2 regions of the Bacillus sp. FAU20 genome follow, and region 2 is predicted to be linked to the other one. Evidence: a T-box and tRNA genes for the amino acid it is inferred to sense, from the RefSeq annotation. Region 2 holds a T-box; the other holds one or more tRNA genes.
The links. The T-box of region 2 lies ahead of alaS (alanine--tRNA ligase). A T-box ahead of a tRNA ligase gene usually reads a tRNA of that ligase, here a tRNA-Ala.
Positions count from the first base shown of each region.

Region 1 (5,686 bases), on a different contig from region 2:
GCTATCCATAATACCGCGAACGATTTGTTTAAAGATCTTTGTATTTTTCTCAACTAGGTCTAAACGAGTTTCACCTGGCTTTTGTGGTAATCCAGCAGTGATAACTACTAAATCTGCATCTTTACAATCTGCATAGCTACCGCTCCAAACTTTTGTTGGTGATGGAGAGAATGGTACCGCATGGCTTAAGTCCATTGCTTCCCCTTCTGCTTTTGCTTCATTAACATCTACTAATACGAATTCTTCAGCTACACCTTGGTTGATCATTGAGTAAGCATAACTACAACCTACAGCTCCTGTTCCTACTAATACTACACGATTGATACCTTTTTTCATGGTAATTTCCCCTCTCTATTGTTCACATCTATTTTTTATGATTGTTTAAGTAATTAATTAAAATACTAATTTAATGTTGTTTAACTTCTTTACATTCATATTGTAGCACGTATTATTGTGAATTACTTCACAAATTATGACCTATTTGTGAACTTTTTCACATATGATGTAAAGTTATTGGAATAGGTGTGGAATCCATTTCAATGGAGGCGTTTTCTTTAGATTGTGAAAGGGATTTTCTTGTGGTTTTTGTCGGTAAGTGAAATTATATCGGCGATTTTTAGAATATATGGACCGTAACTCCAAATATATCAGCGATTATTAAAATTTATCGACCGTAACTCAAATTATATCAGCGATTTTTGCAATATATCGGCTTACCGACAAAACTCGACAATAATGACAACATAAAAAAGCTGTCTTCAGTAGGTCACACCTATTGAGAGAAAGCAGCTTCTTCTATATATTATTTATTTTCCACAGTAGCTCCCGGATGTATTTTCATCGGTTTCTCCAAGTGTAGGAGGCTACAGCCATACAGCTGGGGTAAAAGTTCAACTTGAGGTATCATTTGTTAGATAGATAGTTCCTTCATATTCATACAGGCCAAATAAACAACATTATTGTATTTACGGCTCTATATACCCAACTGCAACAGCCCATACTTCATATTTCTTCTATTGCCTAAAAAAGCAGAGTATCCAAAGTCCACTTTTACACAACAAAAAAGAGATAGCAGATTATGCTATCTCTTTTAGTATGACCCGTACGGGATTCGAACCCGTGTTACCGCCGTGAAAGGGCGGTGTCTTAACCACTTGACCAACGGGCCAGTTCTGGCAGAGAAGAAGGGATTCGAACCCTCGCACCGCGTTCGCGATCTACTCCCTTAGCAGGGGAGCCCCTTGAGCCACTTGGGTACTTCTCTATAAATATGGCTCCGCAGGTAGGACTCGAACCTACGACCGATCGGTTAACAGCCGATAGCTCTACCACTGAGCTACTGCGGAACAATTATGGTGGGCCTAAATGGACTCGAACCATCGACCTCACGCTTATCAGGCGTGCGCTCTAACCAGCTGAGCTATAGGCCCATAATTGAAAAGCGGGTGAAGAGAATCGAACTCTCGACCAGAGCTTGGAAGGCTCTTGTTTTACCACTAAACTACACCCGCATTAAATTGTAAATGGTGAGCCATGAAGGACTCGAACCTTCGACCCTCTGATTAAAAGTCAGATGCTCTACCAACTGAGCTAATGGCTCATTTTGAAAGTGGTGCCGACTAGAGGACTTGAACCCCCAACCTACTGATTACAAGTCAGTTGCTCTACCAATTGAGCTAAGTCGGCTTGCGACTTCAAAATGGTGGCTCGGGACGGAATCGAACCGCCGACACGAGGATTTTCAGTCCTCTGCTCTACCGACTGAGCTACCGAGCCTTTATGTAAAAATGGCGGTCCCGACCGGGGTCGAACCGGCGATCTCCTGCGTGACAGGCAGGCATGTTAACCACTACACCACGGGACCATTTGGTTGCGGGGACAGGATTTGAACCTGCGACCTTCGGGTTATGAGCCCGACGAGCTACCGTGCTGCTCCACCCCGCGATGATAAAATATTTACTTTAGAAAAAATGGAGGAGGTAGAGGGATTCGAACCCCCGCGCGACTCTCGCCGCCTGTCGGTTTTCAAGACCGATCCCTTCAGCCGAACTTGGGTATACCTCCGAGATATATACGTCTAATGGTGGACCTTGTAGGACTCGAACCTACGACCGGACGGTTATGAGCCGTCTGCTCTAACCAGCTGAGCTAAAGGTCCTTTATGGTAGCGGCGGAGGGGATCGAACCCCCGACCTCACGGGTATGAACCGTACGCTCTAGCCAGCTGAGCTACACCGCCATAAATGATATTTAAGATAAGTGGAGCCTAGCGGGATCGAACCGCTGACCTCCTGCGTGCAAGGCAGGCGCTCTCCCAGCTGAGCTAAGGCCCCATGTTTTTTTGGAATATCGGGAAGACAGGATTTGAACCTGCGACCCCCTGGTCCCAAACCAGGTGCTCTACCAAGCTGAGCCACTTCCCGTTAATAAAAGCGCGCCCGAGAGGAGTCGAACCCCTAACCTCTTGATCCGTAGTCAAACGCTCTATCCAATTGAGCTACGGGCGCATATGGTGCCGAGGGCGGGGGTCGAACCCGCACGGTGGTCACCCACCGCAGGATTTTAAGTCCTGTGCGTCTGCCTGTTCCGCCACCCCGGCATGTCATATTGAAAATTGGAGCGGAAGACGGGATTCGAACCCGCGACCCCAACCTTGGCAAGGTTGTATTCTACCACTGAACTACTTCCGCAAGACATGTATGAGTTATTTAATTAAAAGTGCGGGTGAAGGGAGTCGAACCCCCACGCCAAAGGCGCCAGATCCTAAGTCTGGTGCGTCTGCCAATTCCGCCACACCCGCATATTAATTTATTTAAGAAAAATGGGGCGACTGATGGGAATCGAACCCACGAATGCCGGAGCCACAATCCGGTGCGTTAACCACTTCGCCACAACCGCCATGATTTCTGGTGCCGACTAGAGGACTTGAACCCCCAACCTACTGATTACAAGTCAGTTGCTCTACCAATTGAGCTAAGTCGGCTAAATGGTGGAGGATGACGGGATCGAACCGCCGACCCCCTGCTTGTAAGGCAGGTGCTCTCCCAGCTGAGCTAATCCTCCATTTGCCTGGCAACGTCCTACTCTCACAGGGACAAGGTCCCAACTACCATCGGCGCTAGAGAGCTTAACTTCCGTGTTCGGTATGGGAACGGGTGTGACCTCTCTGCCATCATTACCAGACTGTATTCATTTAAGACAAGAATTATTATAACTCATTTACTTTTGAAAGTCAACAAGTTTTTTATATTCTTTCAAAACTAGATAACATTGCTACATATTATATGGTTAAGTCCTCGATCTATTAGTATTCGTCAGCTCCACATGTCACCATGCTTCCACCTCGAACCTATCAACCTGATCATCTTTCAGGGATCTTACTAGCTTACGCTATGGGAAATCTCATCTTGAGGGGGGCTTCATGCTTAGATGCTTTCAGCACTTATCCCTTCCGCACATAGCTACCCAGCTATGCCCTTGGCAGAACAACTGGTACACCAGCGGTGCGTCCATCCCGGTCCTCTCGTACTAAGGACAGCTCCTCTCAAATTTCCTACGCCCACGACGGATAGGGACCGAACTGTCTCACGACGTTCTGAACCCAGCTCGCGTACCGCTTTAATGGGCGAACAGCCCAACCCTTGGGACCGACTACAGCCCCAGGATGCGATGAGCCGACATCGAGGTGCCAAACCTCCCCGTCGATGTGGACTCTTGGGGGAGATAAGCCTGTTATCCCCGGGGTAGCTTTTATCCGTTGAGCGATGGCCCTTCCATGCGGAACCACCGGATCACTAAGCCCGACTTTCGTCCCTGCTCGACTTGTAGGTCTCGCAGTCAAGCTCCCTTATGCCTTTGCACTCTACGAATGATTTCCAACCATTCTGAGGGAACCTTTGGGCGCCTCCGTTACACTTTAGGAGGCGACCGCCCCAGTCAAACTGCCCACCTGACACTGTCTCCCGGGTCGATAAGACCCGTAGGTTAGAATTTCAATACAGTCAGGGCGGTATCCCACCAGCGCCTCCACCGAAGCTAGCGCTCCGGTTTCAATGGCTCCCGCCTATCCTGTACAAACTGTACCAAAATTCAATATCAGGCTACAGTAAAGCTCCACGGGGTCTTTCCGTCCTGTCGCGGGTAACCTGCATCTTCACAGGTACTATAATTTCACCGAGTCTCTGGTTGAGACAGTGCCCAAATCGTTACACCTTTCGTGCGGGTCGGAACTTACCCGACAAGGAATTTCGCTACCTTAGGACCGTTATAGTTACGGCCGCCGTTTACTGGGGCTTCAGTTCAGAGCTTCGCTTACGCTAACCCCTCTCCTTAACCTTCCAGCACCGGGCAGGTGTCACCCCCTATACTTCGCCTTACGGCTTCGCAGAGAGCTGTGTTTTTGCTAAACAGTCGCTTGGGCCTATTCACTGCGGCTTTCCGTTAAGAAAGCACCCCTTCTCCCGAAGTTACGGGGTCATTTTGCCGAGTTCCTTAACCAGAGTTCTCTCGCACACCTTAGGATTCTCTCCTCGCCTACCTGTGTCGGTTTGCGGTACAGGCACCTTTTATCTCGCTAGAAGCTTTTCTTGGCAGCGGGGAATCAAAGACTTCGCTCCATAAGGAGCTTTCCCATCACAGCTCAGCCTTCACGATAAGCGGATTTGCCTACTTATCAGCCTAACTGCTTGGACGTGCACAACCAATCGCACGCTTCTTCTATCCTTCTGCGTCCCTCCATTGCTCAAACGATAAAGAGGTGGTACAGGAATATCAACCTGTTGTCCATCGCCTACGCCTGTCGGCCTCGGCTTAGGTCCTGACTAACCCTGAGCGGACGAGCCTTCCTCAGGAAACCTTAGGCATTCGGTGGACGGGATTCTCACCCGTCTTTCGCTACTCATACCGGCATTCTCACTTCTAAGCACTCCACCAGTCCTTCCGGTCTGACTTCACTGTCCTTAGAACGCTCCCCTACCACTGATACCATTCGGTATCAATCCGCAGCTTCGGTGGTGTATTTAGCCCCGGTACATTTTCGGCGCAGAGTCACTCGACTAGTGAGCTATTACGCACTCTTTAAATGGTGGCTGCTTCTAAGCCAACATCCTAGTTGTCTAAGCAACTCCACATCCTTTTCCACTTAATACACACTTTGGGACCTTAGCTGGCGGTCTGGGCTGTTTCCCTTTTGACTACGGATCTTATCACTCGCAGTCTGACTCCTAAGGATAAGTCATTGGCATTCGGAGTTTGACTGAATTCGGTAATCCGATGAGGACCCCTAGTCCAATCAGTGCTCTACCTCCAAGACTCTTACACTTAAGGCTAGCCCTAAAGCTATTTCGGGGAGAACCAGCTATCTCCAGGTTCGATTGGAATTTCTCCGCTACCCACACCTCATCCCCGCACTTTTCAACGTGCGTGGGTTCGGGCCTCCATTCAGTGTTACCTGAACTTCACCCTGGACATGGGTAGATCACCTGGTTTCGGGTCTACGACCACGTACTAAACGCCCTATTCAGACTCGCTTTCGCTGCGGCTCCGCCTCTTCAGCTTAACCTCGCACGGGATCGTAACTCGCCGGTTCATTCTACAAAAGGCACGCCATCACCCGTTAACGGGCTCTGACTATTTGTAGGCACACGGTTTCAGGATCTCTTTCACTCCCCTTCCGGGGTGCTTTTCA
Region 1 covers NZ_JBVYHY010000024.1:185,074-190,759, reverse strand. Annotated here, with positions in the region: gene AC0OM3_RS21425 (L-lactate dehydrogenase) at 1-336, opposite strand, end outside; partial or broken gene AC0OM3_RS21420 (IS4 family transposase) at 823-999, shown strand; tRNA gene AC0OM3_RS21415 (tRNA-Glu) at 1,097-1,168, opposite strand; tRNA gene AC0OM3_RS21410 (tRNA-Ser) at 1,174-1,264, opposite strand; tRNA gene AC0OM3_RS21405 (tRNA-Asn) at 1,272-1,346, opposite strand; tRNA gene AC0OM3_RS21400 (tRNA-Ile) at 1,354-1,430, opposite strand; tRNA gene AC0OM3_RS21395 (tRNA-Gly) at 1,441-1,511, opposite strand; tRNA gene AC0OM3_RS21390 (tRNA-Lys) at 1,525-1,600, opposite strand; tRNA gene AC0OM3_RS21385 (tRNA-Thr) at 1,611-1,686, opposite strand; tRNA gene AC0OM3_RS21380 (tRNA-Phe) at 1,701-1,776, opposite strand; tRNA gene AC0OM3_RS21375 (tRNA-Asp) at 1,789-1,864, opposite strand; tRNA gene AC0OM3_RS21370 (tRNA-Met) at 1,868-1,944, opposite strand; tRNA gene AC0OM3_RS21365 (tRNA-Ser) at 1,972-2,064, opposite strand; tRNA gene AC0OM3_RS21360 (tRNA-Ile) at 2,082-2,158, opposite strand; tRNA gene AC0OM3_RS21355 (tRNA-Met) at 2,163-2,239, opposite strand; tRNA gene AC0OM3_RS21350 (tRNA-Ala) at 2,261-2,333, opposite strand; tRNA gene AC0OM3_RS21345 (tRNA-Pro) at 2,350-2,423, opposite strand; tRNA gene AC0OM3_RS21340 (tRNA-Arg) at 2,434-2,507, opposite strand; tRNA gene AC0OM3_RS21335 (tRNA-Leu) at 2,511-2,599, opposite strand; tRNA gene AC0OM3_RS21330 (tRNA-Gly) at 2,616-2,690, opposite strand; tRNA gene AC0OM3_RS21325 (tRNA-Leu) at 2,720-2,800, opposite strand; tRNA gene AC0OM3_RS21320 (tRNA-His) at 2,823-2,898, opposite strand; tRNA gene AC0OM3_RS21315 (tRNA-Thr) at 2,908-2,983, opposite strand; tRNA gene AC0OM3_RS21310 (tRNA-Val) at 2,988-3,063, opposite strand; rRNA gene rrf (5S ribosomal RNA) at 3,068-3,183, opposite strand; rRNA gene AC0OM3_RS21300 (23S ribosomal RNA) at 3,285-5,686, opposite strand, start outside.
Region 1: it has a tRNA-Ala gene. The T-box ahead of alaS (alanine--tRNA ligase) is inferred to sense a tRNA for this amino acid. The anticodon was not compared.

Region 2 (5,686 bases):
TCTTACTTATAATCATTTCGATAAAGTGAAAAACTCCCTTATAGACAAGGGAGTTTTTTTATGCACTCATATGTAAATAAAAAAGTCCGATTTCTGAGAAAAGATAAGATAGACCGTAGCAGCCAACGCCAAGTATTCCATACTGCCATAATTGCTTCGCTTTTTCTTTACGTGAAGAACGAATAAAGAACCCCTTCCAAATACCGAACCCGATACAAATCCATTCAAGAATCATAAAAAGTGCTGATAATCCAAGCATAAACAAAACCATAATTAGCCCTCCTGATTATATTAATTCATGCTGTATTCTCAGGGTGGTTGTCCTTGTTATGTTATTTATATGTACGTCTTTAAAAAACAGTATGGTCCGTATGAAAAGATTTTAAAAGTTTCGCACATAACCTACCCCATTTATTTTCAAAATAAAGGTGGAGGAGGTTTTTCATGTGAAGAATCTTAAAATCATTTGGATATATCGTTTAGGATTATTGTTACTTGTTTTTCTTTGTCTGCTCGTCTTTTTAAAAATTAAGCCGCTATGGGCACCGATTATTTTTGTATTTAAAGTAGCGATTACGCCGTTTCTTATCGCGTGTTTTATTGCGTATTTATTGCACCCTTTAATTGAAAAAATTCATAAGGAAGGGATGCCCCGTACACTTGCCATTTTGCTCATTTATATCCTTTTCTTTGGCGGAATTGGTTATGGGATTTATAAAGGAACACCAGTCGTTATTAAACAGTTACAAGAGATTAATGAACAATTTCCCCAGTTTACAAAGATGTACGATTCGTGGATGGATGGCGTTACAGAACAAACAGCGAATTTCCCTTCGTTCATTCATGAAAAGGTGAAACAACTTTTTGTGGGTGTGGAAACGAAGATTCAAGCGCTTTTAAATAAAGTGATGAGTACAGCTCGTGGTGTACTCGATTCATTGCTCATTATTTTCTTAATACCGTTCATTGTATTTTACATATTAAAAGATTATGGTGAGTTTTATCATATCTTTTGGAAACTAGTCCCAAGTAAATGGCGAGGTACGGGGCAAATGCTTGCGAAAGAAATTGATAAGTCACTTGGAAGTTATATTCGAGGACAGTTATTTGTTTGTTTAGTATTAGGGGGAGTATCAGCTCTTTCTTTTTGGTTTATCGGTATGAAATATCCATTATTGCTTGGCATTATTATTGGGGTAACGGATATAATCCCGTACTTCGGTCCTATTTTAGGAGCGATCCCGACCTTAATGATTGCAGCAACAGTATCAACGAGTTTACTTATTAAGGCGGGGATCACGATTGCGATTTTGCAATTTGTGGAGAGTAACATTTTATCGCCTTACATCGTTGGTAAGTCACTTCGTATGCATCCCGTTATTATTATGCTTGCCTTACTAGTTGGGGGAGAGGTAGCTGGGATTGTAGGATTGCTAATATCGGTTCCGATTTTAGCAGTTATTCGCACTGTCATTGTTCATGTGAGACCGCTCTTGAAAAAAGAAGATGTGTAAGTATAGAAGCCCTCTATGTAAGAAATAGAGGGCTAATCATATATTTATTTAGAAAGTTGCTCGTGTATTTTTTGAACGAGGGAGCTCACATCATTTGTTTGAATATGTTTTATTTTTTTCCATTCGCTATCATACATAAATATAATTTGATTGTTGAAAAGACGCTTTTGTTCTTTTAAATTAGAAATTTTTGCGAAAGAGTACTCTTCAAATATTGGATTCTTACTTACATCTGGCCCATAAAAGAATAGCCTTTTGTTCGTTAAAATTAGCAATCCTGGCCTTGCGACGGAACGATAAATAAATATGTCTAATGAACATGCTGCGTAAAATAATATCGTTTCGTCAGTCGCTAATATGTTTTTAGCTTTGCTAAGTAAGGTTGTCATTGTAATCGCTCCTTTATTTTATTAACAATAATTTAATTATAGCAAAAAAGTAATATTTAGAATTTTTATAAACCATTCTTATAAGGAGATTCCGATTTGTTAATAAACGCATAATATATGAAAAGGCTGTTAAGAATGAATAGTAGAATAGCTATGATTAATAAGCAATTAATACAATATAAATGATTATCTACATTGACAAACTTAAGAGAATTCTATTATATTTAGTCATATAATACATTAAATCAATGACGGAACAAGTACGTTACAGTCCATTTATAGAGAGAAGCTTCCATATGGCTGAAAGAAGCTTTAAATGAAGGGTAACAGAAAGCTAATCCTGAGAGCAGCTAATCACTGCCGTCTTGCCACGTTACGGCACCATGAGGTGATGAATTGATTGTTAATGTAATCAATTCATAATTAGGGTGGTATCGCGAGTTAACTCTCGTCCCTTTTATAGGGACGGGAGTTTTTTATATTTAAGGAGGAAAATATAATGAAACAACTAACAGGCGCACAAATTCGTCAAATGTTTTTAGACTTTTTCCAAGAAAAAGGACATGCAGTAGAACCTAGTGCATCACTAGTTCCACATGAAGATCCATCTCTTCTATGGATTAATAGTGGTGTAGCCACATTAAAAAAATATTTTGATGGACGTGTAATCCCACAAAATCCACGTATTACAAATGCTCAAAAATCAATTCGTACAAACGATATTGAAAACGTAGGGAAAACAGCTCGTCACCATACATTCTTTGAAATGTTAGGAAACTTCTCAATCGGTGATTACTTTAAAGAAGAAGCAATTACTTGGGCTTGGGAATTCTTAACGAGCGACAAATGGATCGGATTCGATAAAGAATTACTATCAGTTACAATCCATCCAGAAGATGAAGAAGCATTCAAAATTTGGAATGAGAAAATGGGCGTTCCAAAAGAGCGTATCATCCGTTTAGAAGAAAACTTCTGGGATATCGGTGAAGGACCAAGTGGACCGAATACAGAGATTTTCTATGACCGCGGAGAAGCTTACGGTAATGACTTTAGTGACCCAGAATTATATCCAGGCGGAGAAAACGAGCGTTACTTAGAAGTATGGAACCTTGTATTCTCTCAATTTAACCATAACCCAGACGGTTCATATACACCGCTTCCTAAGAAAAACATCGATACAGGGATGGGTCTAGAGCGTATGACATCTATCGTTCAAGATGTACCTACAAACTTTGACACAGACTTATTCATGCCGATGATTGGTGCAACAGAAACAATTTCTGGTGAGAAATATCGCAATGGTGACTTAGAAAAAGATATGGCGTTTAAAGTAATCGCTGACCATATCCGTACAGTAACATTCGCTGTTGGTGACGGCGCTCTTCCATCTAACGAAGGCCGTGGTTATGTATTACGTCGTTTATTACGCCGTGCTGTTCGTTACTCTAAGAAATTAAACATCAACCGTCCATTCATGTTTGAATTAGTAACGGTTGTTGGAGAAGTAATGAAAGACTTCTATCCAGAAGTACTTGAAAAGAAAGATTTCATCGCAAAAGTTGTGAAAAATGAAGAAGAGCGTTTCCACGAAACACTTCATGATGGTGAAGCAATTTTAGCTGAAGTTATCGCAAAAGCAAAAGAAGAAAAAACAACTGTTATTTCTGGAGTAGATGCGTTCCGTCTATATGACACATACGGTTTCCCAATTGAACTAACAGAAGAATATGCAGAAGAAGCTGGTATGACAGTTGATCAAGAAGGCTTTGAAAATGAAATGGAAAAACAACGTGAGCGCGCACGTGCTGCTCGTCAAGACGTTGATTCTATGCAAGTTCAAGGCGGTGTCCTTGGAGAAGTGAAAGTAGCGAGTGAGTTCGTTGGTTACGGTACAGTTGCAACAGAAAGTAACGTTGTTGCACTTGTGAAAAACGGCGAATACACAGACAGCTTACAAGCTGGTGAAGAAGGACAATTAATGCTTGATGTAACACCATTCTATGCTGAGAGCGGCGGACAAATTGCAGACCGTGGTTACCTTCTAGCTGACGGTGTGAAAGTTCTTGTAAAAGACGTACAAAAAGCACCAAACGGTCAAAACTTGCACAAAGTTGTTGTTGAAGAAGGTACATTAACGAAAGATGCAGCTGTGAAAGCTATTATCGATACGAAAAACCGTGGTAGCGTTGTGAAAAACCATACAGCAACTCACTTACTACACCAAGCATTAAAAGATGTACTTGGAACGCACGTTAACCAAGCAGGTTCTCTTGTAACTTCTGAACGTTTACGCTTTGACTTCTCTCACTTCGGTCAAGTACAAGCTGACGAATTAGAAAAAATTGAGCGTATCGTAAACGAGAAAATTTGGGAAAGTATTGATGTTGAGATTTCTCAAAAAGCAATCGAAGAAGCGAAAGAAATGGGTGCAATGGCATTATTCGGTGAAAAATACGGTGATGTTGTACGCGTTGTACAAGTTGGCGATTACAGCTTAGAGCTTTGTGGTGGTTGTCACGTTGATAATACAGCTTCTATCGGTATTTTCAAAATCGTTGCTGAGTCTGGTATCGGTGCAGGAACTCGTCGTATTGAAGCAGTAACTGGTAAGTCTGCATACGAATTAATGAACGATCAAGTAGGTTTATTAAAAGAAGCAGCAGGAAAAATGAAAACAAATCCGAAAGATATTTTAACAAGAGTTGATGGTCTATTTGCTGAAGTGAAACAACTGCAAAAAGAAAATGAATCTCTCGCTGCGAAATTAAGCAATATTGAAGCTGGAAACTTAACTGATTCTGTAATGACAGTTGATGGCGTAAACGTATTAGCGGCAAAAGTAAATGTTGCAGATATGAACAACTTACGTACGATGATGGATGACCTAAAAAATAAATTACAATCTGCAGTTGTCGTATTAGCGTCTGTAAATGATGACAAAGTAAACATCTTAGCTGGCGTAACGAAAGATTTAATTAGCCAAGGATACCATGCTGGTAAACTTGTGAAAGAAGTAGCTTCTCGTTGTGGCGGTGGCGGTGGTGGTCGTCCTGATATGGCACAAGCGGGCGGTAAAAACCCAGCGCAAGTTGAGGAAGCTTTAGCATTTGTACAAGAGTACGTTAAATCTGTTTCAAAATAAAGAGATAGTAGTGTACAATGGTAGGGAGAGGAGAAGTTCTTCTCCCTATACTTACTATATAAGTGAGGTGCTTGAAATGGACGGTTTTGATAAAACAATGAAGTTTAGCATTCAAGATGAAAAACAGAGTGTCCATGTAAATGATGTACTTTTAACTGTGTATGATGCACTTCAAGAAAAAGGCTATAATCCGATTAACCAAATCGTCGGTTATTTATTAAGTGGAGACCCAGCATACATACCTCGCCATAAAGATGCACGAAGCATCATTCGCAAGCTTGAACGTGATGAATTAATCGAAGAGCTTGTGAAGTCTTACTTGAAACATCATCGTGAGGAGTAATTTATGCGGATATTAGGTTTAGATGTAGGTACAAAAACAGTCGGAGTTGCAATTAGTGACGAAATGGGCTGGACAGCACAAGGACTTGAAACAATCAAGATTAACGAAGAACGAGGTCAATTTGGTTTTGACCGCATTTCTGAGTTAGTAAAACAGTATGATGTGGACAAGATAGTAGTAGGTTTACCTAAAAATATGAATGGTACAATTGGCCCGCGTGGTGAAGCATGCCAACAATTTGCAGAAAACCTACGAGAACTGTTACAATTAGACGTTGTAATGTGGGACGAGCGTTTGT
Region 2 covers NZ_JBVYHY010000003.1:267,506-273,191, forward strand. Annotated here, with positions in the region: gene AC0OM3_RS01615 (YrzQ family protein) at 1-12, shown strand, start outside; gene AC0OM3_RS01620 (hypothetical protein) at 59-271, opposite strand; gene AC0OM3_RS01625 (AI-2E family transporter) at 447-1,514, shown strand; gene AC0OM3_RS01630 (PH domain-containing protein) at 1,559-1,903, opposite strand; T-box leader at 2,143-2,362, shown strand; gene alaS (alanine--tRNA ligase) at 2,403-5,045, shown strand; gene AC0OM3_RS01640 (IreB family regulatory phosphoprotein) at 5,122-5,388, shown strand; gene ruvX (Holliday junction resolvase RuvX) at 5,392-5,686, shown strand, end outside.